Regions from separate parts of the Geobacillus sp. JS12 genome, predicted to be linked through region 1. Evidence: predicted binding sites of a transcription regulator. Region 1 holds the regulator's gene; each other region holds the start of a gene.
The links. Region 1 encodes CtsR, which represses protease genes until heat stress. Its sites were predicted from a motif close to ATGGTCAATAAAGGTCAAACA; they were not measured.
Positions count from the first base shown of each region.

Region 2: the regulator CtsR is predicted to act here: its motif matches at 4,065-4,085, upstream of A0V43_RS02150 (ATP-dependent Clp protease ATP-binding subunit).
Region 3: the regulator CtsR is predicted to act here: its motif matches at 2,929-2,949, upstream of A0V43_RS20955 (Clp protease N-terminal domain-containing protein).
Region 4: the regulator CtsR is predicted to act here: its motif matches at 4,459-4,479, upstream of clpP (ATP-dependent Clp endopeptidase proteolytic subunit ClpP).

Region 1 covers NZ_CP014749.1:3,185,079-3,191,199, forward strand. The annotation lists rRNA gene A0V43_RS15650 (23S ribosomal RNA) at 1-2,710, shown strand, start outside; rRNA gene rrf (5S ribosomal RNA) at 3,237-3,353, shown strand; gene ctsR (transcriptional regulator CtsR) at 3,618-4,079, shown strand; gene A0V43_RS15665 (protein-arginine kinase activator protein McsA) at 4,095-4,643, shown strand; gene A0V43_RS15670 (protein-arginine kinase McsB) at 4,649-5,740, shown strand; gene clpC (ATP-dependent protease ATP-binding subunit ClpC) at 5,737-6,121, shown strand, end outside.
Region 2 covers NZ_CP014749.1:417,414-423,534, reverse strand. The annotation lists gene A0V43_RS02170 (spore germination protein) at 1-123, opposite strand, end outside; gene A0V43_RS02165 (methyl-accepting chemotaxis protein) at 264-1,874, shown strand; gene A0V43_RS02160 (YkvI family membrane protein) at 1,934-2,974, opposite strand; gene A0V43_RS02155 (FixH family protein) at 3,143-3,886, opposite strand; gene A0V43_RS02150 (ATP-dependent Clp protease ATP-binding subunit) at 4,149-6,121, shown strand, end outside.
Region 3 covers NZ_CP014749.1:261,941-268,061, forward strand. The annotation lists gene A0V43_RS01395 (carbamoyl-phosphate synthase (glutamine-hydrolyzing) large subunit) at 1-1,545, shown strand, start outside; gene argF (ornithine carbamoyltransferase) at 1,542-2,480, shown strand; gene A0V43_RS01405 (YjzC family protein) at 2,674-2,853, shown strand; gene A0V43_RS20955 (Clp protease N-terminal domain-containing protein) at 2,961-3,407, shown strand; gene clpB (ATP-dependent chaperone ClpB) at 3,341-5,545, shown strand; gene A0V43_RS01415 (TetR/AcrR family transcriptional regulator) at 5,815-6,121, shown strand, end outside.
Region 4 covers NZ_CP014749.1:2,670,141-2,676,261, reverse strand. The annotation lists gene A0V43_RS13190 (NUDIX hydrolase) at 1-464, shown strand, start outside; gene rapZ (RNase adapter RapZ) at 483-1,379, shown strand; partial or broken gene A0V43_RS13180 (gluconeogenesis factor YvcK family protein) at 1,376-2,328, shown strand; gene whiA (DNA-binding protein WhiA) at 2,449-3,411, shown strand; gene A0V43_RS13170 (HPr family phosphocarrier protein) at 3,426-3,683, shown strand; gene clpP (ATP-dependent Clp endopeptidase proteolytic subunit ClpP) at 3,810-4,400, opposite strand; partial or broken gene A0V43_RS13160 (ISLre2 family transposase) at 4,662-6,121, shown strand, end outside.

The DNA of each region.
Region 1 (6,121 bases):
GAAGAAAGCAACCGCGATTCCCTAAGTAGCGGCGAGCGAAACGGGAACAGCCCAAACCAAGAGGCATGTCCTCTTGGGGTTGTAGGACCGCTCACGATGGGAGTGAGAAAGGGACGGGGTAGACGAACCGGTCTGGAACGGCCGGCCAGAGAAGGTGAGAGCCCTGTAGTCGAAACTTCGTTCCCTCCCGAGCGGATCCTGAGTACGGCGGGACACGAGGAATCCCGTCGGAAGCAGGGAGGACCATCTCCCAAGGCTAAATACTCCCTAGTGACCGATAGTGCACCAGTACCGTGAGGGAAAGGTGAAAAGCACCCCGGGAGGGGAGTGAAAGAGAACCTGAAACCGTGTGCCTACAAGTAGTCAGAGCCCGTTGATGGGTGATGGCGTGCCTTTTGTAGAATGAACCGGCGAGTGACGATGGCGTGCGAGGTTAAGCCGAAGAGGCGGAGCCGCAGCGAAAGCGAGTCTGAACAGGGCGTGTGAGTACGTCGTCGTCGACCCGAAACCAGGTGATCTACCCATGTCCAGGGTGAAGGCCGGGTAACACCGGCTGGAGGCCCGAACCCACGCACGTTGAAAAGTGCGGGGATGAGGTGTGGGTAGGGGTGAAATGCCAATCGAACTTGGAGATAGCTGGTTCTCCCCGAAATAGCTTTAGGGCTAGCCTCGGGTTTAGGAGTCTTGGAGGTAGAGCACTGATTGGGCTAGGGGCCCAAACCGGGTTACCGAACCCAGTCAAACTCCGAATGCCAACGACTTATGCCCGGGAGTCAGACCGCGAGTGATAAGATCCGTGGTCGAGAGGGGAACAGCCCAGACCGCCAGCTAAGGCCCCGAAGTGCACGTTCAGTGGAAAAGGATGTGGAGTTGCAAAGACAACCAGGATGTTGGCTTAGAAGCAGCCACCATTTAAAGAGTGCGTAATAGCTCACTGGTCGAGTGACTCTGCGCCGAAAATGTACCGGGGCTAAACGTGCCGCCGAAGCTGCGGGATGACCGTTGGTCATCGGTAGGGGAGCGTTCTAAGGGCAGAGAAGCCAGACCGGAAGGACTGGTGGAGCGCTTAGAAGTGAGAATGCCGGTATGAGTAGCGAAAACAGAGGTGAGAATCCTCTGCGCCGAAAGCCTAAGGGTTCCTGAGGAAGGTTCGTCCGCTCAGGGTTAGTCGGGACCTAAGCCGAGGCCGAAAGGCGTAGGTGATGGACAACAGGTTGAGATTCCTGTACCACCTTCTTCCCGTTTGAGCAATGGGGGGACGCAGGAGGATAGGGCGAGCAGGCGGCTGGAAGAGCCTGTCCAAGCCGTGAGGCTGATCTGCAGGCAAATCCGCGGATCATAAGGCCAAGCGGTGACGGCGACGGAGTGATCCGGAAGTCCCCGATTTCACACTGCCAAGAAAAGCCTCTAGCGAGGGAAGAGGTGCCCGTACCGCAAACCGACACAGGTAGGCGAGGAGAGAATCCTAAGGCGCGCGGGAGAACTCTCGTTAAGGAACTCGGCAAAATGACCCCGTAACTTCGGGAGAAGGGGTGCTCTTTGGGGTGAAGAGCCCTGAAGAGCCGCAGTGAAAAGGCCCAAGCGACTGTTTATCAAAAACACAGGTCTCTGCGAAGCCGAAAGGCGACGTATAGGGGCTGACACCTGCCCGGTGCTGGAAGGTTAAGGGGAGCGCTTAGCGGAAGCGAAGGTGCGAACCGAAGCCCCAGTAAACGGCGGCCGTAACTATAACGGTCCTAAGGTAGCGAAATTCCTTGTCGGGTAAGTTCCGACCCGCACGAAAGGTGTAACGACTTGGGCGCTGTCTCAACGAGAGACCCGGTGAAATTATACTACCTGTGAAGATGCAGGTTACCCGCGACAGGACGGAAAGACCCCGTGGAGCTTTACTGCAGCCTGATATGGAATTTTGGTATCGCTTGTACAGGATAGGTGGGAGCCTGGGAAGCCGGAGCGCCAGCTTCGGTGGAGGCGGCGGTGGGATACCACCCTGGCGGTATTGAAATTCTAACCCGCACCCCTTAGCGGGGTGGGAGACAGTGTCAGGTGGGCAGTTTGACTGGGGCGGTCGCCTCCCAAAAGGTAACGGAGGCGCCCAAAGGTTCCCTCAGAATGGTTGGAAATCATTCGGAGAGTGCAAAGGCACAAGGGAGCTTGACTGCGAGACGGACAGGTCGAGCAGGGACGAAAGTCGGGCTTAGTGATCCGGTGGTTCCGCATGGAAGGGCCATCGCTCAACGGATAAAAGCTACCCCGGGGATAACAGGCTGATCTCCCCAAGAGTCCACATCGACGGGGAGGTTTGGCACCTCGATGTCGGCTCATCGCATCCTGGGGCTGTAGTCGGTCCCAAGGGTTGGGCTGTTCGCCCATTAAAGCGGTACGCGAGCTGGGTTCAGAACGTCGTGAGACAGTTCGGTCCCTATCCGTCGCGGGCGGAGGAAATTTGAGAGGAGCTGTCCTTAGTACGAGAGGACCGGGATGGACGCACCGCTGGTGTACCAGTTGTCCCGCCAGGGGCACCGCTGGGTAGCTATGTGCGGACGGGATAAGCGCTGAAAGCATCTAAGCGTGAAGCCCCCTCAAGATGAGATTTCCCACCGCGTCAGGCGGGTAAGATCCCTCGAAGATGACGAGGTCGATAGGTCCGAGGTGGAAGCGTGGCGACACGTGGAGCTGACGGATACTAATCGATCGAGGGCTTAACCTAGTGAGAAAAGTGAAAGCGCCGCGATTAGCTCTCGAAGCCAAATGTTCTTCACCCGCAGGGGTGCTTGCACCCCGAGGGGGAAGGTTATTTGGCAGAAGAGAGCTAGGCGCTGGAACTGGACAGCAAGAAAAGTGGAGGCCGCCCGCTTATCGGCGAGGTGCGCTGGAGGGCCTGCGAGGAGGCTCGAACCAAGCAAAGCTTGGTTCTGCGTGGGTGGTATCACAGGAGCGTAAGCAATGTGTCGCCGCCGCAGCAGGACCGAAGCGTCGCAAGCCGATGGCGGCCGGAACTAGACAGTGAAAAGCGCAGGCGAGCGGGTCGCCGCGACGGGCAAATGTTCTTCGTCTGCAGGGATGTTCACATCCCGAAGGCGAAGGTTATTTGACCCCGAGCGGCGGCGAGCCGGAGCTGGACAATGCGAAAAGCGCAGGCGAGCGGCTTCTTCCAACGGTTATCTAGTTTTGAGGGAATGAAAAAGTCTTGACAACAGGTCAACTTTCCTTATAATAAGACTTGTCCATTGTTGCCTAGTGGCTATGGCGGAGGGGAAACACCCGTTCCCATCCCGAACACGGAAGTTAAGCCCTCCAGCGCCGATGGTAGTTGGGGCCAGCGCCCCTGCAAGAGTAGGTCGCTGCTAGGCAAAATGGAAAGCACGTCTTTTCTTTCCTTGGAAGAAAAGGCGTGCTTTTTCATTTATTCGGCTGCTTGACGTTTTATTGTCCAGAAAAACGGATATTCTATAGTTAGTTTTCCTTCTTTGGTCACTCTTGAAATTTTCCGTAATACATTGTATAGTAAGAGTAAGGTCAAATATAGTCAAAGTCAACAAATAGGCAGTGGGGTGCCCTTGTCAGCGGACGGCCCATCGCCAGGCAGCTTGGTTGTAAGGAAGGTGGTAGGTAGAGTGCCGAACATTTCCGACATCATTGAGCAATATTTAAAGCAAGTGCTCAATATGAGCGACCAAGATATCGTTGAAATTAAACGAAGCGAAATCGCTAATAAATTCCAATGTGTTCCGTCGCAGATCAACTATGTCATCAATACGAGGTTTACCCTTGAAAGAGGGTACATCGTCGAAAGCAAGCGCGGTGGCGGTGGGTATATCCGCATTATGAAAGTGAAGACAAAGAGTGAAGCACAGCTTATTGACCAGCTGCTCGAGCTTGTCGGCCACCGCATCAGCCAATCGAATGCTGAAGATGTGGTAAAACGTCTCGTTGAAGAAAAGGTAATTTCGGAGCGGGAAGCGAAAATTATGTTAAGCGCTATGGATCGTTCTGTTTTATATATCGATTTGCCCGAGCGGGACGAACTGCGGGCCCGCATGTTAAAAGCGATGCTGACGTCGCTGAAATACAAATAGGGGGAGGGGGAGGCATTGATTTGCCAAGAATGCAAGCAGCGGCCGGCCACGATGCACTTTACAAAAATTGTAAACGGAGAGAAAACGGAGTTCCATCTTTGCGAGCAATGCGCCAGAGAGCATGGCCATATGTTTACGTTCTACGGCAATGATGATTTTTCACTCAACAACTTGTTGGCGGGGCTTCTTAACTTTCAAGCGCCGATGAAAGAGATGACGGCGAACGCGTTTCCGAACCCGGATGTACTTCAATGTGAGACGTGCCAAATGACATACCATCAATTCACACAAATCGGGCGGTTCGGCTGCGCTAACTGCTACCGGACGTTTGCACGCTACTTGCCGCCGATTTTGAAACGGCTCCATAGCGGCAATACCGCTCATTCAGGAAAAATTCCGAAGCGAAAAGGCGGCGTTCTCCATTTGCGCAAGCAACTTGCTATGTTGAAACAAAAGCTTCAGGAGCTCGTCGCTCGTGAGGAATTCGAGCGGGCGGCCGAGGTGCGCGACCAAATCCGCTCGTTGGAGGATGAACTGCGTCGACGCGGAGAGGGGGATATGTAAGCGGTATGTCGTTCGAGAAGTTTTTCAATACGGCGGTCAGCGCGTGGATGAGCCAAGAGGGGCCGGATTCGGACATCGTCTTAAGCAGTCGCATCCGACTGGCGCGCAACATCGTTGACTTTCGTTTTCCAACGCTGTTTAGCAGTGAAGAAGCGATGCAAATCGTCGCGTTGTTTGAACGGACGTTCGCCCATCGTTCTTACGGAGGGGCAGGCCGCTTCGAGTTGTTGAAAATGTCGGAGCTTCAGCCGATTGAAAAACGGGTATTGGTAGAAAAACACTTAATTAGTCCGCATCTGGCTGAGGATTCGCCGTTTGGCGCTTGTCTGCTTTCGGAAAATGAAGAAATCAGCATCATGATCAACGAGGAGGATCATATCCGCATCCAATGCCTATTCCCGGGGTTGCAGCTTGCTGAGGCTCTCGAGGCGGCGAGCGAATTGGACGATTGGATTGAAGGGTATGTCAACTATGCCTTTGACGAGCGGCTTGGTTATTTAACGAGCTGCCCGACCAATGTCGGGACGGGATTGCGGGCTTCGGTGATGATGCATCTTCCGGCGCTTGTGCTGACGCAACAAATTAACCGTATTATTCCTGCCATCAACCAGCTTGGGCTTGTTGTCCGTGGAACATACGGTGAAGGGAGTGAAGCGTTGGGAAATATATTCCAAATTTCCAATCAGATCACGCTTGGGAAATCGGAGGAAGACATTGTTGCTGATTTGCATACGATCGTTCAGCAGCTGATCGCCCAAGAAAGAGCGGCTCGTCAGGCATTAGTGAAAACTTTGGGCATACAATTAGAAGACAAGGTGTTCCGTTCATACGGCATACTGGCCAACTGTCGCGTCATCGAATCGAAAGAAGCGGCGCAATGTCTGTCCGATGTTCGCTTAGGGATTGATCTAGGATATATCAAGAACATCTCGCGCAACATTTTAAATGAGCTGATGATTTTGACGCAGCCGGGATTTTTGCAGCAATATGCCGGCGGGGCGCTTCGCCCTGAAGAACGGGACGTCCGCCGCGCGGCGCTGATCCGGGAGCGTTTAAAGATGGAGGAACGAAGAAAGATGGAGGGTGATGAACGATGATGTTTGGCAGATTTACGGAACGGGCGCAAAAAGTGCTGGCGCTGGCGCAGGAAGAAGCCATTCGCCTCGGCCATAACAATATCGGCACAGAACATATTTTGCTCGGCCTCATCCGCGAGGGCGAGGGGATCGCGGCTAAGGCGCTCATGGCGCTTGGGCTCGGCCCAGATAAAATCCAAAAAGAAGTCGAATCGCTCATCGGCCGTGGCAGTGAAGTGTCGCATACGATCCACTATACACCGCGGGCGAAAAAAGTCATTGAGCTGTCGATGGATGAAGCGCGGAAGCTCGGCCATTCATACGTCGGCACAGAACATATTTTGCTTGGGTTGATCCGCGAAGGCGAAGGGGTGGCCGCCCGCGTGCTGAACAACTTGGGAG
Region 2 (6,121 bases), 950 kb from region 1:
GCCTCCCACAACAAACGACACTTCGACAAAATCGCTCGATTGCCGCAGCGTTTCCCAAAGCTGCGAAATGGGCCGCTGAGGGGGGCGTTTTTTCTTTTTTTTCCAAAATGAGAATAAACCCACGAACATCCCCTCGCCTTTCCGTTTACAGCATAGTCTTCCAATCGATCGATATTTTTATGCATCCCCCTTTCATCCTATTGATTCGACAAAATCTTCTATATATTATTGAAAATAGACAAATGAGAAAAGGAGAATCGTCTATGAGCGAACTGACGAACCAGCGCCGGGCGAAACGAGCGTTGAAAAAAGTGACGGAAACGGCGGAAGCGCTGCGGGAGATGATCGACCGAACCCGTCCGCTTGAAGAACAGCTTGACCGCATCCGCACCTTTTTAGACGAGCGGCTCGGCCGTGATGAATATTTTGTTCTTGTCGATGAAAGCGGATACGGAGTTGTCCATACGAACCGCCTTCGCGAGGGAAGGGTGTTTGCCGACCCGGTCGGGCTGGCCGCCGCCCGCACGAACGAGCCGCTCTTGCAAGTGTACGAACGCGATACAGGCGAGGTGCTGATTGACGCCAGCTGCCCGTTTTGGACGGAGCCAGGCGGAAGGCGGTTCAATTTGCGGATGGGGCGTCTTATGCACCGCCCGTATTTGCAATGGGTGCTGGCCAGCATCGCCGTCACTCCAGCGGTGGTCGGGCTGGCTTCCTCCGTCGCCGGGGCGCCGCCTGTTTGGGCCGCACTGTTTGCCGCAGCAGCCGGGCTTGGACTGGGCGCCGCCTGGCATCGGGCCATCGCCGCCGAGCTTCGCCATTGGTACAGCGTCGCCCGCACCGTCTCCTCAGGCCAATTGCAAACGGAAGTGAAAACGAAGAAAAAACGAGATGAATTTCATCAAATCGCCTACGAAATCAACAAAATGATTCTCGGCATCCGTACGATCATCCATGAGCTTGGCAAAGCGGCCAAAACGGTGCATGATGTCAGCCATGAGCAACAAATGGAAATGCGCCGCCTCTCTGAATCGTTTGACGAAATCGCCGCCGCCGTCGAAACGTTCCGCGAAGGGGCGAAACAACAAACGACCGCCGTCGAGCAAGCGGGTGACGTCATCGGGCAGATGGTGGAACGCGTGCAACTCATGCGGGCCGCCGTTGAACGCGTCGTAAGGCAAGCGGGCGACGCTTGGTCGTCAGCAGCAGAAGGCATCCGCCTCATTGAGGAAACGAAAACAAACATGGACGCGATGCAGCGCGGCATCGGCGAAATGACTGCCCTCATCGACAAAGCAGCCAATGAAGCAGCGCGCGTTCATGAGATGATCGCCGCCATTCGCACGATCGCCAAACAAACGAACTTGCTCGCCCTAAACGCCTCGATCGAAGCGGCACGGGCGGGTGAAGCGGGCCGCGGTTTTTCGATCGTCGCCGAAGAAGTCCGAAAGCTCGCTGAAGATACAAACGCGTTCGCCGCTGAAATTTTTGCTTCGCTCGACGCCATGACGAACGCGCTCAAAGAAACGGTGCAAGCTGTACAAGGAAGCGGCCTCCGCGTTGAAACAACGAAAGACTCGCTTTGGAAAACAGGGGAAACGTTCACATCGTTTCAAGGCATGTTCGCCCAACTGAACGACTTGCTTCAGCAAAACGAAGCGTATGTTAACGCCATCACCGCCGACGGCGAGCAGCTCGGCGGACTGATGGAAGACGTACGCACCGTCGCCGCCGATTTTTCAAACATGGTGCAAGAAACGGCGGCTGGGCTTGAGCAACAAACGCTCGCCCTTCACCAGCTGGCTCGGGAAGCCGACACGTTGGCTGCGGCAGCGCGCGATTTAGAAAACATGATCGCCCGCTTCCACTCATAACGCAACGAAGCCCTTTCGTCCCCCTTCACCAAAAAACTTTGGGGAACGAAAGGGCCCATTTACTGGCGCGGCAGCTGCCGGCGCCAAAGAAGCCACAAAAGCACAAGACTCATATAGCCAAACAGCGGATAGATGAATGACAGCAGCTCCCCGTAATGAAACGGGCTGACCGCCGCAAACAGCAAAACGAGCAGCACGCCCAGCCATTTCCCGCCAAGCGGCGCCCAAACGCGCACTTGGCGTGCAAGTCCAAACATGCCGCCGATGACCGATGTAAAAATTTCTCCGTAAATGACGACGACATAAAGCCAATACAACACAGTAAAAAACGTATGAACGACTTCGGCCATTGGAATATCATAATCGTCCTTGTGTGGAAACGACAGCAGCACCATATGGTTCAACAGCAGCAAAACCGTCAGCACCATTCCGCCTAACATCGCTCCGCGCCTCACCGCTCGCTCATCGGTCGCTTCGCGGGCGATGGGGACAAGCACCGCTTGGGCCATCGCCAAGTTAAAAGCCGCATAGGAAAACGGGGACAACATCGCCTTGAGGGAATAGTCCACCGCAGCCATGTCCGGACGGCATAAATCGCCAGCCACGATTGTTTTCACAAAGGCGATGGCGCTGAACAGCACCATCATCGGCGCGACAAACACGTTGACGCCAAACAGCCCTTTGCGGTCAAGCAGCATAACCAAAAGCGCCAACCCGAGCGTCAGCGCGACGCCTGCCTGCCGCGGCCAGCCGATTTGCTCTTCAAACACCGCTCCCGCCCCGGCGATCATCACCGCCGTCACCCCGGCGATCATCGCCGTCATCACGAGCGTCACAAACGGGCTCAACATGTTCCCGAACAAATAGCGATTCAACTCATCATAGGACGCGGCTCCAATGCGGCGCGCCATCACCATCAGGCGCGCGCCGCCCCATGTGAACAAAACGCCGCTGACCGCCACCCCGATCGTCCCAGCCATTCCGTAGCGGGTAAAAAATTCAATAATTTCCCTGCCAGTCGCAAATCCCGCTCCAATCACCGTACCGACGTAAACAGCAGCGATTTGCCACGCCTCCGACCACTCGTGTCTCTTGCCCAAATCCTCCATCTCCCTCTCTTGTCCGTTGCTTTTCCATATATATGTATATGTCCGGCATGGACAAGAAAGACGATAGAACGAAAAAGAAGGCATCCGAGACAAGATGCCTTCTCACACACCGCAAACTCTCTTCATTAATATGGCATGCGATGTGAAATCGCGTTTCCATCAATGAACTGTCACTTGTTCGACTTGATGTTCGTGCAGCCCGCCGCTTCCTTCGACGTGCACTTTCACCGAATACGTTCCTTTGTTGGCAAACGTGGCCATGGCTTCGTACTCGCCGTTTCCTTTTTCCTTTGCATCGACAAATTCATGCTTATTGTCCGCCTGCCAAATCTCAAAACGAACGGTCGCACCTGTCAACGGCTTCCCATCTTTGGTGAGGCGGACGGTCAATGCCGCCGGTTTTCCGGCTTCGAACGAACGGGACGACAGCGAAATGGCGACGGCGCCATGATGGTGTTCTTCAGCACTGCCTTGGGAATTTTCGCGCGCACCGTCAGCCGTCGCCGCCTGTTCCGGGGTGCCGGCGACAATATCTTTTTTCGGCATGTTATGCATGTCGCGCGCCGTCACATGGGCGATGACCGAATATGTTCCCGCTTCGGTGAACGTTTTTTCCACCGAGTAGCGGCCGTCGCCGTCATGCTTCGCTTCAAGCATTTCCCGCTCGTCGCTTCCATGCTTCCATACTTCAAACTTGACTTCGTTCGCATCGTCTACTTTTTCATCGCCGTACGTCACGACGCAGGCGAGTTTCGTCGGTTTGTTCAAATCGATATGATCGGGCGCATCGATTTTCACGTCAAGCACGGCCGGCGTCTCGGCTTGCTTGTTGTGATTTGTACAAGCAGCCATGATCATCCCGAAAAGCAAAGCAACAAACGCAAACCCAACCTGTCTTCTCATCTTCACCTTTCTCCTTTTTCCTTCAAATTCGTGATCATTGTCAGCGCCAGAGGCAGAGTCTTTTCCGCCTCTTTTTCTGTTTTTCACTTTATCATAGCTTTGCCGCACCTACATTAGTATTCACCATTTTTTCAAAAACATTTCATCGTTATCACAATTTTTTTGTACAAAACACTTGAAAGTCAAAAAAGGTCAAAGTATAATAAAGTCAGAAGGTCAAAGAAAGTCAAAGTCAAATAACAAAAAAAGGGGGTTATGCCTCATGCTATGCCAAGCATGCCAACAACGTGAAGCAACGGTGTTTGTCAACTTGCAATGGAACGGGGAAAAACAACAACTTCACCTGTGCCATGAATGCTATGAAAAGCAAAAACAACAACTGTCCATTCCGATGAACTTCGGCTTTTCACCGTTTTCCTTTGATGACTTCTTTACTAGCCCGTTCACAGCCGCCAACGCCGGAATGAGCGCGCCGAAAACGATGGCGAAGCGCCCGCAAAGCCATGGCGGTGGATTTTTGGATCAATTCGGCCGCAACTTGACGCAAATGGCGAAAGCGGGCTTGATCGATCCGGTCATCGGCCGCGACAAAGAAATCGCCCGCGTGATCGAAATTTTAAACCGCCGCAACAAAAACAACCCGGTGTTGATCGGGGAGCCGGGTGTCGGGAAAACAGCCATCGTTGAAGGGCTCGCGCTGAAAATTGCCGAAGGGCAAGTGCCAGAAAAACTGTTGAACAAAGAAGTGTACTTGCTTGATGTGGCGTCGCTTGTCGCCAACACCGGCATCCGCGGCCAATTTGAAGAGCGGATGAAGCGGCTCATCGCCGAACTGCAAGAGCGGAAAAACATCATCTTGTTCATTGACGAAATCCATCTGCTCGTCGGTGCTGGAGCCGCTGAAGGCTCGATGGACGCCGGCAATATTTTAAAACCGGCGCTTGCCCGCGGCGAACTGCAAGTCGTTGGGGCGACGACACTCAAAGAATACCGGCAAATTGAAAAAGACGCGGCTCTTGAGCGCCGCTTCCAACCGGTCATCGTCCACGAGCCGACCGTTGAGGAAGCGATCGCCATCTTAAAAGGCATTCAGCCAAAATACGAACAATTCCATCATGTCCGCTATACGGACGAAGCGATCGAAGCGTGCGTGAAATTGTCGCACCGCTACATTCAAGACCGCTTCCTCCCGGACAAGGCGATCGACTTGCTTGACGAGGCCGGCTCGAAAGCGAACTTGCGCCTCGGCCCGACCGATGAAAAACAACTGCAAGAGCGGTTGATCCAAATCGCGAAAGAAAAAGAACAAGCGGCGAAAGAAGAAAACTACGAATTGGCGGCGAAACTGCGCGCTGAAGAGCTGAAGCTTGAAAAACAACTCGAGCAAGGCGTCACCCAAGAACGCCCTGTCGTCGATGCCGCCGACATCGAACAAATCATCGCCGAGAAAACCGGCATCCCGGTCGGCAAGCTGCAAGCCGATGAAAAAGAAAAAATGAAACATCTCGAAGAAAACTTGGCGAAAAAAGTGATCGGCCAAGCGGAAGCGGTGAAAAAAGTCGCGAAAGCCATTCGCCGCAGCCGCGCCGGCTTGAAAGCGAAACACCGCCCGATCGGTTCGTTCTTGTTCGTCGGCCCGACCGGCGTCGGGAAAACGGAGCTCGCCAAAACGCTCGCCGAGGAGCTGTTTGGCACAAAAGACGCCATGATTCGCCTCGATATGAGCGAATACATGGAGAAACATTCCGTCTCGAAGCTGATCGGTTCGCCGCCGGGCTATGTCGGCTTTGAAGAAGCCGGACAGCTGACGGAAAAAGTGCGCCGCAACCCATACAGCATCATCTTGCTTGACGAGATTGAAAAAGCGCACCCGGATGTGCAGCACATCTTCCTGCAAATTTTGGAAGACGGCCGCTTAACCGACAGCCAAGGCCGCACCGTCAGCTTCAAAGACACGGTCATCATCGCGACAAGCAACGCCGGTGTGACCGACAAAAAAATCACCGTCGGCTTTGAAAAAGAGGGCAACGGGCAAACAAGCGTCCTTGACTCTTTGAGCGCCTACTTCAAGCCGGAATTTTTGAACCGCTTCGACGCCATCATCGAGTTCAAGCCGCTTGAAAAAACGCACTTGCTTGAGATCGTCGACTTAATGCTCGCTGACGTCAAAGCGGCGATGCGCGAACAAGGCATTGAACTCGAAGTGACCGAAGCGGCGAAAGAAAAACTGGCCGA
Region 3 (6,121 bases), 800 kb from region 1:
GCGGCCGAATTTCATTCGGAAACGGATTATTACTACTCGACCTATTTCGGCGAAGACGAGCGGAAGAAAGCGAGCGGCAAGGAGAAAGTGCTGATCATTGGAGCCGGTCCGATCCGCATCGGCCAAGGCATTGAGTTCGACTACAGCTCTGTTCATAGCGTGTTCGCCTTGCAAAAAGAAGGCTATGAAACGGTGATGATCAACAACAATCCGGAAACAGTGAGCACCGACTTTGCCGTCGCCGACCGTCTGTACTTTGAACCGCTGACGCTTGAGAGCGTCCTCGATGTCATTGAAGCGGAACAAATCAAGCATGTCATCGTTCAATTTGGCGGACAGACGGCGATCAATTTGGTCAAAGGGCTTGAAGAAGCCGGTGTGCCGCTGCTTGGCGTCACCTATGATATGATCGACCAGCTCGAAGACCGCGACCGCTTTTACCAGTTGCTTGAAGAGCTTGACATTCCGCACGTGCCTGGCCTAATGGCGAACGACGCTGAGGAGCTCGCCGCCAAAGCGGCCGAAATCGGCTATCCGGTGCTGCTTCGCCCGTCGTATGTCATCGGCGGCCGCGGCATGTTCATCGTCCGCGATGAAGTCCAGCTTGCGGCATTGGTGGAGCAAGGCGAGTTAACGTATCCGATTTTAATTGACGCGTACTTGGATGGGAAAGAAGCGGAAGCGGACATTGTGACGGATGGAATAGACATCGTGCTGCCGGTCATCATTGAACATGTCGAAAAAGCCGGCGTCCACTCCGGCGACAGCTATGCTTGGCTGCCGGCGCAGACGCTCACAGACGAAGAAAAAGCGAAAATCATCGACTATGCGGGCCGGATTGCGAAAAAACTTGGCTTTAAAGGAATCATGAACATTCAATACGTCATTGCGGACGGCAATGTATACGTCCTTGAAGTGAACCCGCGCGCGAGCCGGACGGTGCCGATCGTCAGCAAAACGACCGGCGTGCCATTGGCGCAAATTGCGACAAAGTTATTGCTTGGGAAATCACTCGTCGACATCGTTGACGAAAAAGCTCGCGGATTGGCGGTCATGCCGTACGCCGTGTTAAAGTATCCGGTCTTTTCGAGCCATAAGCTGCCGGGGGTTGACCCGATGGTTGGACCGGAGATGAAATCGACCGGTGAAGGCATCAGCATCGCCGCGACGACGGAAGAAGCGGCGTACAAGGCGTTTTACGCTTACTTGCAAAAGAAAGCAACCGCCAATGAAGTGTATGTGATTGGTAACATCGATGAGGAACTGGAAACGGAAATCGAAGCAAAACAGCTTGCGATCGTGTCCGATATCCCGTTTGCCGACTGGGTGAAGCGCGACACGGCGCTCGCGGTGATCAACTTGGGCAAAGAGGAAGACGAGGCAAACAAACGAATGACTGCGTTGTCCCGACAATTGCTCGTCTTCACGGAACGTGAGACATTGAAGCTCTTCTTGCAGGCGCTCGATGTCGATCATCTTGATGTGCAGCCGATCCATGGCTGGTTGGAAAAGAAAAAACAGGCAGAACAGGCGGTGATCGCATGAATGCAGTGATGTCATTAAAAGGGAGAGATTTTTTAACGCTGCTCGATTTTTCAACAGACGAAATTATGGACTTGTTGGCGCTAGCAGCCGATTTAAAAGCGAAACAAAAAGCCGGCGTGCCGTATGCGCCGCTTTCCGGCAAAACAATGGCGATGATTTTTGAAAAGCCGTCAACGCGCACGCGCGTGTCGTTTGAAGTCGGCATGATTCAGCTTGGCGGCCAGGCGATGTATTTAAACGGAAACGATTTGCAGCTTGGCCGCGGTGAAACGATTGCGGATACGGCGCGCGTCTTGTCGCAATACGTCGATGTCATTATGATTCGGACGTTTGCCCATCAAAAAGTCGAGGAATTGGCCGAGTATGCGTCCGTTCCGGTCATCAACGGCCTGACGGACGACGATCATCCGTGCCAGGCGTTGGCGGATTTGCTGACGATTTACGAGGCGAAAAAAACGTTCCAAGGCGTCAAGCTCGCCTATGTCGGCGACGGCAACAACGTCGCCAACGCCTTGCTTGTGGCCGCGGCGAAAGTTGGCATGAATGTCGCCATCGCCTGTCCGCCAGGCTATGAGCCGAAGGCGGAATACGTCGAGGCAGCGCGCCGGATCGGCGAGAAAACCGGGGCAACCGTTGTGGTGACGCACGACCCGCTTGTAGCGGTGGCGGGGGCGGATGCCATTTATACGGATGTCTGGACGAGCATGGGCCAAGAAAGCGAAAGCGCCGAGCGGCTTAACGTGTTCCAGCCGTACCAAGTGAATGAAGAGCTCGTCAAAGCGGCGAAGCCGGATTACCTCTTTTTGCATTGCCTGCCGGCCCATCGCGGCGAAGAAGTGACGGCCGGCGTCATGGACGGCCCGAACTCGGTCGTCTTTGAGCAGGCCGGCAACCGGCTTCATGCCCAAAAAGCGATTTTAGTGTCGATCCTATAGGAAAAAGGAATTCCCGTTTCGGGAGTTCCTTTTTTCTTTTTTTGCAAAGAAAAGGATTTCCATGAGGAAGAAACGTTTTTATTGTGAACGGCTTGACGCTCCGTGTGCGGCGGCCCCATCATTTCCCTTCTTATGAACAGCGGCAAAACCGGGAATGCTAACAAATGCAATCGAAGCAAGGGGGATGAAACAAATGGGCCAACCGCGCCATTTCAAACCAGGGGATAAAGCGCCGAACAACGGCGTGTACATTGAAATCGGCGAAACGGGCGACAATGTAAAACACCCGAAAAAGCTGAAACTGAAAGCCGGCGATACGTTCCCGGAAACGTCGAACCATAATCGACATTGGACGTATTTGCGCAAACCGTGAAGTACAACAAAAGCCATTCCAAGTATGGAGTGGCTTTTGATTTGCCGTGTGCTTCGTGATCGGCTATAATGATTTATGGTCAAAGAAGGTCAAATGGAGGGAACGGCATGGACGCAAGCCGTTTGACGGAAAAACTGCAAGAGGCGCTGATGGCGGCGCAGTCGCTCGCCAAAGAACGACATCATCAACAGCTTGATGTCGAGCATCTCCTGATTGCGCTGCTCGAACAAGAAGGCGGCCTGGCGCCGCGGCTCGTGGAGCTTTCCGGCGCCGACAAGGAAAAGGCCGCTGACTGGCTTCGCACCCAGCTTCGCCAAAAGCCTGAAGTGCATGGGGCGGACGGGCAGCTGTATGTTGCGCCCGCCTTAGCGCGGCTGCTTGAGGAGGCGGAAAACGAAGCGAAGCGAATGCAAGATGAGTACATATCGGTCGAACATGTGCTGCTCGCGCTGTCTCATGGCGCCGAGCCGGTTGCCCGGCAACTGGCATCGTTTGGCTTGACAGAGGAAGCACTGGTAGAAGCCGTGAGAAAGGTAAGGGGAATCAACGCGTGACGAGTCCACATCCGGAAGTAACCTATGAAGCGTTGGCAAAATACGGGCGCGATCTTGTCGCCGAGGCGAAGGCGGGAAAAATCGACCCGGTCATCGGCCGCGACAGCGAAATTCGCCGCGTCATCCGCATTTTGTCGCGGAAGACGAAAAACAACCCGGTGTTGATCGGCGAGCCGGGCGTTGGGAAGACCGCTATTGTCGAGGGGCTCGCCCAGCGCATCGTGCGCAAAGACGTCCCGGACGGGTTGAAAGACAAAACGATTTTCGCTCTTGACATGAGCGCGCTCGTCGCCGGAGCGAAGTTTCGCGGTGAATTTGAAGAACGGCTGAAAGCGGTGCTCAATGAAATCAAAAAAAGCGACGGCCGCATCATTTTATTTATTGACGAACTGCATACAATCGTCGGCGCCGGCAGAGCGGAAGGGGCGATGGACGCCGGCAATATGCTCAAGCCGATGCTTGCCCGCGGCGAGTTGCGCTGCATCGGGGCGACGACGCTTGATGAGTACCGGCAATACATCGAAAAAGACCCGGCGCTCGAGCGCCGCTTCCAACAAGTGCTTGTCCAAGAGCCGAGTGTCGAGGACACGATTTCGATTTTGCGCGGATTGAAAGAACGGTATGAAGTGCACCATGGAGTGAAAATCCACGATCGCGCGCTCGTCGCGGCCGCCGTTTTGTCCGACCGTTACATCTCTGACCGCTTTTTGCCTGACAAAGCGATCGATTTGGTCGATGAAGCGTGCGCGACGATCCGGACGGAAATGGAATCGATGCCGTCGGAGCTGGACGAAGTGATGCGCCGCGTCATGCAGCTTGAAATTGAAGAGGCGGCCTTAAGCAAAGAAACGGACGAAGCGAGCCGCGAGCGGCTTGCGGCATTGCAAAAAGAACTTGCCGATTTGCGTGAAAAGGCGAACGCCATGAAAGCGCAATGGCAACAAGAGAAAGAGGCGCTTGACCGTGTCCGCCGCGTGCGCGAGGAACTTGAGCGGGCGAAGCGTGAGCTCGAGGACGCGGAAAACGACTACGATTTAAACAGGGCGGCCGAGCTGCGTCATGGACGGATCCCGCAGCTTGAGAAGCAGCTCAGGCAGCTCGAGCAAGAAATCAGTGAGCAAAGTGAAGGGAAATTGCTGCGCGAGGAAGTGACGGAAGAAGAGATTGCCGAAATCGTGTCACGCTGGACGGGCATTCCGCTCACCCGCCTCGTCGAGGGAGAAAGAGAAAAGCTGCTTCGCCTTCATGAATTGCTGCATAGACGGGTCATCGGTCAAGACGAAGCGGTGGAGCTCGTCGCCGACGCCATCTTGCGGGCGCGGGCCGGGATGAAAGACCCGAACCGTCCGATCGGATCGTTTTTGTTCCTCGGACCGACCGGCGTCGGCAAAACGGAGCTGGCCAAAGCGCTGGCCGAGGCGCTGTTTGACAGCGAGGAGCAGCTCATTCGCCTCGATATGTCCGAATACATGGAAAAACATGCTGTCTCCCGTTTGATCGGGGCGCCGCCTGGCTATGTCGGCTATGAGGAAGGCGGCCAGCTGACCGAGGCAGTGCGGCGCAAGCCGTATTCCGTTCTGTTGTTCGATGAAATCGAAAAAGCTCATCCGGACGTGTTCAACATCCTGCTGCAGCTGCTGGATGACGGACGGCTCACCGATTCGCAAGGGCGGACGGTCGACTTTAAAAACACGGTCGTCATTATGACATCGAACATCGGATCGCCGCTGTTGTTGGAAAACAAACAGGGCGACATCGATGAAGAAACGCGCAAACAAGTGTTTGACCAACTGCGCGCCCATTTCCGCCCAGAATTTTTAAACCGGATCGACGATATCGTCTTGTTTAAACCATTGTCGATGAATGAAGTGAAAGGCATCGTCGAAAAGTTCGCCCGCGAGCTGTCGGCCCGTTTGGCCGATCGGCATATCGAACTCGTGCTGACCGAAGCGGCGAAGCAATACATCGCCGAAGCTGGCTTCGACCCAGTATACGGCGCCCGCCCGCTCAAACGGTTTATGCAAAAGCAAATCGAAACGCCGCTTGCGAAAGAGCTGATCGCTGGGCGGGTGAAAGATTACAGCACCGTCACCGTCGATGCCGAAAACGGCCGGCTTGTCATCCGTCCACAGCCGTAAAGACGCTGTGGCAAGAAAACGGGGAAGCGCTCCGGATTGTGTTGGCGCATCAGCGAGAAAAAGACGTTTGTTTTTGCCCGGCCATGACGCATGATCGATATCGTTGGCAAAAAGGGATCAAAGCTTAGGCTGCCTCATCCGTGTGCGGTCCCTCGTCTTGGCCAAAAGCGCCTTGCTTTTTGCAGGCGCCTTTTTCTTTTTCCCTAAAGGAGATGTATAATGTGTGCGGGAATGTCTGTACTGACATAAGGTGAAAAGGGGGCGATCAAGTGGCGCGCGAACGGAAATTTTCGTTAAACGAATTGTTTCAACATACAAAACAACTTCTCCTTGAACACGGCTATGAAGGGTTTACCTTTGGGTTGTTAGCGGAACGGCTTGGTGTGTCAAGAACGGCCATCTATAAACATTTCGAGAACAAAGAAGAAGTCATTACCGCTTATATGGTGGATGAGATGGAGCAAGTGTTTGCCAAACTTGTTCATATTCATGACTATCCGACGTTTGATGAACAGTTTCGCTTTTTGCTTGACTTGATTTTGTACCATGACGATCTTCATCAAATGATCGCGATCG
Region 4 (6,121 bases), 510 kb from region 1:
ACGAATTGCAACGGGTGACAAACTGCGTATTATATAAAGACGGCCAAGTGCTGCTGTTGCAAAAGCCGAGGCGCGGCTGGTGGGTCGCTCCGGGCGGGAAAATGGAGCCCGGCGAGACGGTGCGCGAAGCATGCATTCGTGAATACCGGGAAGAGACGGGCATTTATTTGAAAAATCCAGAGCTGAAAGGCGTCTTTACGATCGTGATGAAAAATGGGAATGAAACAGTGTCGGAGTGGATGATGTTTACGTTTTTCGCCGACGACTTCATTGGCGAAAACGTGCCGTCTTCCGAAGAAGGGACGCTTGCTTGGCATCAGGTGGAGACGCTTTCGACGCTGCCGATGGCCCCTGGCGACTATCATATTTTGGACTACGCCTTGAAAGGCAAAGGGGTTATGTACGGGGTGTTTGTGTATACAGAGGAGTTTGAACTGCTTTCGTATCGGTTGGATCCGAGTTGATGGAGAGGAGAGACGACAATGGGGCAAAATGGGGCGCTGCAGCCGATTCAGCTCGTCATCATCACCGGCATGTCCGGCGCGGGAAAGACGGTGGCGATTCAAAGCTTCGAAGACCTCGGCTTTTTTTGTATTGACAACTTGCCGCCGACGCTGCTGCCGAAATTTTTGGAGCTCGTCAAAGAGTCCGGGAATAAAATGAACAAAGTCGCCCTTGTCATGGATTTGCGCAGCCGCGATTTTTTCGATCATTTGTTCGCTGCGCTCGATGAGTTGGCTGAGCAGGCATGGGTCGTCCCCCAGGTGTTGTTTTTGGACGCCCAAGATTCGACATTGGTGGCCCGCTACAAAGAAACGCGGCGGACGCATCCGCTTGCGCCGAACGAGCCCCCGCTTGAAGGAATCCGTTTGGAGCGGAAGCTGCTCGAAGAACTGAAAGGACGGGCGCAGATCATTTACGATACGACGGGGCTCAAGCCGCGCGAGCTGCGGGAGAAAATCATCCGCCAGTTCTCATCGCATGCTCAATCCGGGTTTACCATCAACGTCATGTCGTTTGGATTTAAGTACGGCATTCCGATTGATGCGGATTTGGTGTTTGACGTCCGCTTTTTGCCGAACCCGCATTACATTGAACATATGCGGCCGAAAACCGGGTTGGACGATGACGTATCGTCCTACGTGCTCAAGTGGGGGGAAACGCAAAAGTTTTTGGAAAAGCTCATTGATTTGTTGTCGTTTATGTTGCCGTATTACCAGCGAGAAGGAAAAAGCCAGCTGGTGATCGCCATCGGCTGCACGGGCGGCCAGCACCGTTCGGTGGCGCTCGCAGAATATATCGCCCGCCATTTTTCGGCCGACTATAAAACGGTTGTCTCGCACCGGGACATGGAGAGGAGAAAGGACATACACCGATGAGGAACGAACGAGCAGCGAAACTGGTCGTCATCGGCGGCGGCACCGGGCTTCCCGTGCTGCTGAGGGGCTGAAGCAGCATGAATTGGATTTGACCGCCATTGTCACGGTCGCCGATGACGGCGGAAGTTCCGGGCGGCTGCGGGATGAACTGCACATTCCGCCGCCCGGGGATGTCCGCAACGTATTGGCCGCGCTGTCTGACGTCGAACCGCTCATTGTCGAGCTGTTCCAGCACCGTTTTCAAAACGGCAACGGCTTATCCGGCCATTCGCTCGGCAATTTGATTTTGGCGGCGCTCACATCGATCACCGGCGACTTTGTGAAAGCCATCCGTGAGATGAGCAAAGTGTTGAACGTGCGCGGCCAGGTGCTGCCGGCGGCGAACAAGAGCGTCGTATTGCACGCGGAGATGGAAGATGGTTCCATTGTCTCTGGCGAGTCAAAAATCCCGAGTGCGGAAAAAAAAATTAAGAGGGTGTTTTTAACGCCGGAAGACATTGAGCCGCTGCCGGAGACGGTTGATGCCATCCGCCGCGCCGATTTGATTGTCATCGGGCCGGGGAGCCTATACACGAGCATCTTGCCGAATTTGCTCGTGCCGAAAATCGGGCAGGAAGTATGCAAGGCGAAAGCGAAAAAAGTCTATATATGCAACATTATGACTCAGGCCGGCGAGACGCCGCACTATACGGTGAGCGACCATGTGGAGGCGCTTCATGCTCATCTTGGCGGCCCGTTTTTGGACGCGGTGATCATCAACAGCGGAGCGATCCCGGAAGCGATCCGCCGCCGCTACGAGGCGGAGCGGGCCGAGCCGGTGCGTGACGACAGCAGCGGGCTTTCGTTGCAAGTCATCCGCGACGATATTGTCACGTACGAGGATGGGGTCATTCGCCATAATACGGCGAAAGTCGCCGCCCTTCTTCTCGGGCTTCTCCCTCACCGTTAAAGGCGGGACCCGAGTAGGCCGCAAAGCGCCATTATGGGCGGTGATGCTCCCGATGGCCGCGCCGAAAGTCAGGCACCTCCAACCGGCCGGATGCGGGGAACGAATGGAGGTGGAGCGATCGTGTCTTTTGCATCGGAAACGAAAAAGGAATTGACCCATTTAGAGGTGAAGCCTTGCTGCTTGCGCGCCGAGCTGTCGGCGCTTTTGCGCATGAATGGTTCGCTGTCGTTTTCCGGCGGGCGAATGGCCATCGATGTCCAGACGGAAAATGCGGCGATCGCTCGGCGCATTTATACGCTGCTGAAAAAAGGGTATGATGTCGCCGTCGAGCTGTTTGTCCGCAAGAAAATGCGCTTGAAAAAAAACAACGTCTACATCGTCCGCGTGACCGACGGTGCGGCCTCTTTGCTTCGTGAACTTCACATTGTCAACGGCGATTTTTCGCTCATCCATGACATTTCCCCGGAGCTCGTCAAGAAAAAATGCTGCAAGCGCTCGTATTTGCGCGGCGCATTTTTGGCCGGCGGTTCGGTCAACAACCCGGAGACGTCGTCCTACCATTTGGAAATTTTTTCGCTGTATGAGGAGCATAATCGGGCGTTATGCGAATTGATGAACAGCCACTTTTTTTTAAATGCGAAAACGTTGGAACGGAAAAAGGGGTTTATTACGTATTTAAAAGAGGCGGAAAAAATCGCCGAGTTTTTGAACATCATCGGCGCCCATCAAGCGCTGCTCCGCTTTGAGGACATTCGCATCGTCCGCGACATGCGCAACTCGGTCAACCGGCTTGTCAATTGCGAGACCGCCAATTTGAACAAAACGATCGGCGCTGCGCTTCGCCAGGTGGAGAACATCCGCTACATCGACGAGACGATCGGCCTTGATTCACTGCCGGCCAAGCTGCGGGAAATCGCGAAGCTTCGCATCGAGCATCAAGACGTGACGCTGAAAGAGCTCGGCGAGATGGTTGCTGGTGGAAAAATCAGCAAATCCGGCATCAACCACCGGCTGCGCAAAATTGATGAGATCGCGGAGCGGCTGCGGGCTGGAAAGCCGGTCGATTTCCATAAATCGCTGTAAAGGGGAGATGGAGAATGGTGGAAAAACAAGTGGAAGTGAAATTAAAAACCGGGCTGCAGGCGCGCCCGGCGGCGTTGTTCGTCCAAGAAGCGAACCGTTTTTCCGCTGATGTGTTTTTGGAAAAAGATGGAAAACGGGTCAACGCGAAAAGCATTATGGGCTTGATGAGCCTCGCTGTCGGCCATGGAGCGGTGATCACGCTCATTGCCGACGGTCCGGATGAGCAAGAAGCGATCGAAAAGCTCGCCGCCTATGTGCAAAAGGAAAAGTAAAGCAGCATGTGGGGCTGGCGGGGAAAGGAATGGAAAAGGCTGCTCCGTTTTGGACGGAAGCAGCCTTTTTTCGTCAATGTCGGTGCAGGCGCAGCTCTATAGCGGTTCTGCCAACGTGTGCATGTCTTATTTTTCATCAGCGCGCGTCAGCACGCGGTCAATGATGCCGTATTCCATCGCTTTTTGCGCGGTCATAAAGTTGTCGCGATCCGTATCGCGCTCGATCACTTCGATCGGTTGGCCGGTGTTTTCCGATAAAATGCGGTTCAATTTGTCGCGCAAGAACAAAATGCGCTTCGCTGCGATTTCGATTTCCGTTGCTTGCCCTTGGGCGCCGCCGAGCGGTTGGTGGATCATGATTTCACTGTTTGGCAAGGCGAACCGTTTCCCTTTCGCACCGGCGGCAAGCAAAAACGCCCCCATGGAAGCGGCCATGCCGATGCAAATCGTCGATACGTCCGGTTTGATGAACTGCATCGTGTCGTAAATCGCCAGGCCAGCTGTGATCGAGCCGCCCGGGCTGTTGATGTACAAGGAAATATCTTTGTCCGGGTCTTCCGCCGCCAAAAACAGCAGCTGCGACACGATCGAGTTGGCCACTTGGTCGTCGATCGGGCTGCCAAGGAACACGATTCGGTCTTTCAATAAGCGCGAATAAATGTCGTACGCCCGCTCCCCGCGGTTCGTCTGTTCAATGACAGTCGGAATCAAATACATCAAAAACGCCTCCTTTTCCATCCTAATGGATCAATATGTACGCTTTAATCATACAGGCATGGTCAATGAAGGTCAAACAAAACGACCTTCCCCATCCTTTATAACATATTCGCGGCTGGCGGCAAACATCCCTTTTTTCATCATAACCGCTTTTTCGTTTTTTTAACCTGTTGCCCCGTTGATGGGGGAAGGAACAAAGGTGCAATTTTTCCTGCTTTTGATGGCATGTGTGAGTAAAATATTTGTGGGTGACATTCCGAAATGATCCCCGACGAGGGTTGCGAACTTTTGTTCGCGACGCTCGTCGGGGCCACCAAGCGAAGCGCGGTAGAACAAGCAAATGTCATGCAAAAAGGACTCTCTCCCTGCTATGATGGTGATTGTCAACATCAACCGAAAACAGGAGGGAGAGAGTCCATGAAACATCTTACCACAGAATGGCCTTTATTAAAAGAGTTGGAGGAACAATTGTTGAGAACTCTTCAAAAGGTGTTCGCTGTCTTGTTGGCGGCCCTTTTGGAGGAGATCGATCAACAACTGGCGGAAGCGCGGGACAAGCGCCGGTATCAGCTGAAAGACAAACGGCCGACTACGATCCAAACGCTGTTTGGGGAAGTGACGTTCCGACGGAACTACTACTATGATCGACAAACGGGGGCGTATACGTTCTTGCTGGATGCCGAACTGGGCTTTGATGGAGCGCAGTCGATCAGCCCTTGCCTCGAGGAAACGGCGGTCGAGTTGGCCGTCGAGTGCTCTTCCTACCGCAAAGCGGCTCGCACGCTGGAGTCGATCGTGGGGTATGCGGTCCTCAGCCACGAGGCGATTCGCCAACTGGTGCTGGAGGCCCCTGTCTCGCTGCATCACCCTGTTTCCAAACGGCACGGCCGGGTGCTGTTTGTGGAGGCCGATGGACTGTTTATTTCCCGCCAGGGGAAAGGGAAACGGGCGAAAGAAGAGAAAATCCTGGCGGTTCACGAGGGATGGAGACGAAACGGGTCGCAGCTTGAGCTGGTGAACCGGCGCCACTACCTCCATGAAGGGACGGGGACGTGTGGGAACAGTTTGAGGAGTGGCTGATGAAGGAATATGCCTATGATCCGTGCCAAGACCTGTTGGTCATCAACGGCGACGCGGCGTCGTGGATCACGGCCTGCCGGGAGTATTTTGGGAAGCGGGCGTGCTTTCAGCTGGATCGATTTCATGTGGCGCGGGAGCTGCGTCAGTGTCTGTCCGGCCATCCGCGTTGGCGGGAGGTGCGGAAGAAGCTGGCGAAACAAGATGAAGAAGGGCTTCTCGTAGAGCTGAACAGCGCGGTCGGCACGTTGGAGGACGAAGCGAAAGAGAAGCAGCTGGCTGCCATGATCCGCCGGATCGAGTCGATGCCGGGATGCATCCGGGACTATCGGGGTGGCTGTCGGAGCAAGGGGTGGAGACGACCGGCATGCGTCCGATGGGCCATGCGGAGAGTGTGATGAGCCGGTTTGCGCATCGGGTGAAATCCCGCCGCAGCTGGAAAGACCAAGGGCTTCGGGCGTTTCTGAGGGCGATGGCAGCCCGAATCGACGGGATCGGGTGGAGAAAGGGACGGTGGGAGGAGCAAGAGCCCCAGTCGACCGTCTCGGCCTCAACAAAGTCCAAGCGGATCGAACAGGCCAAACGGAAGGCCGGACAGTTGTGGGCGGATGTGGTGCGTCAGAATATACCGTGTCTGCAACAGT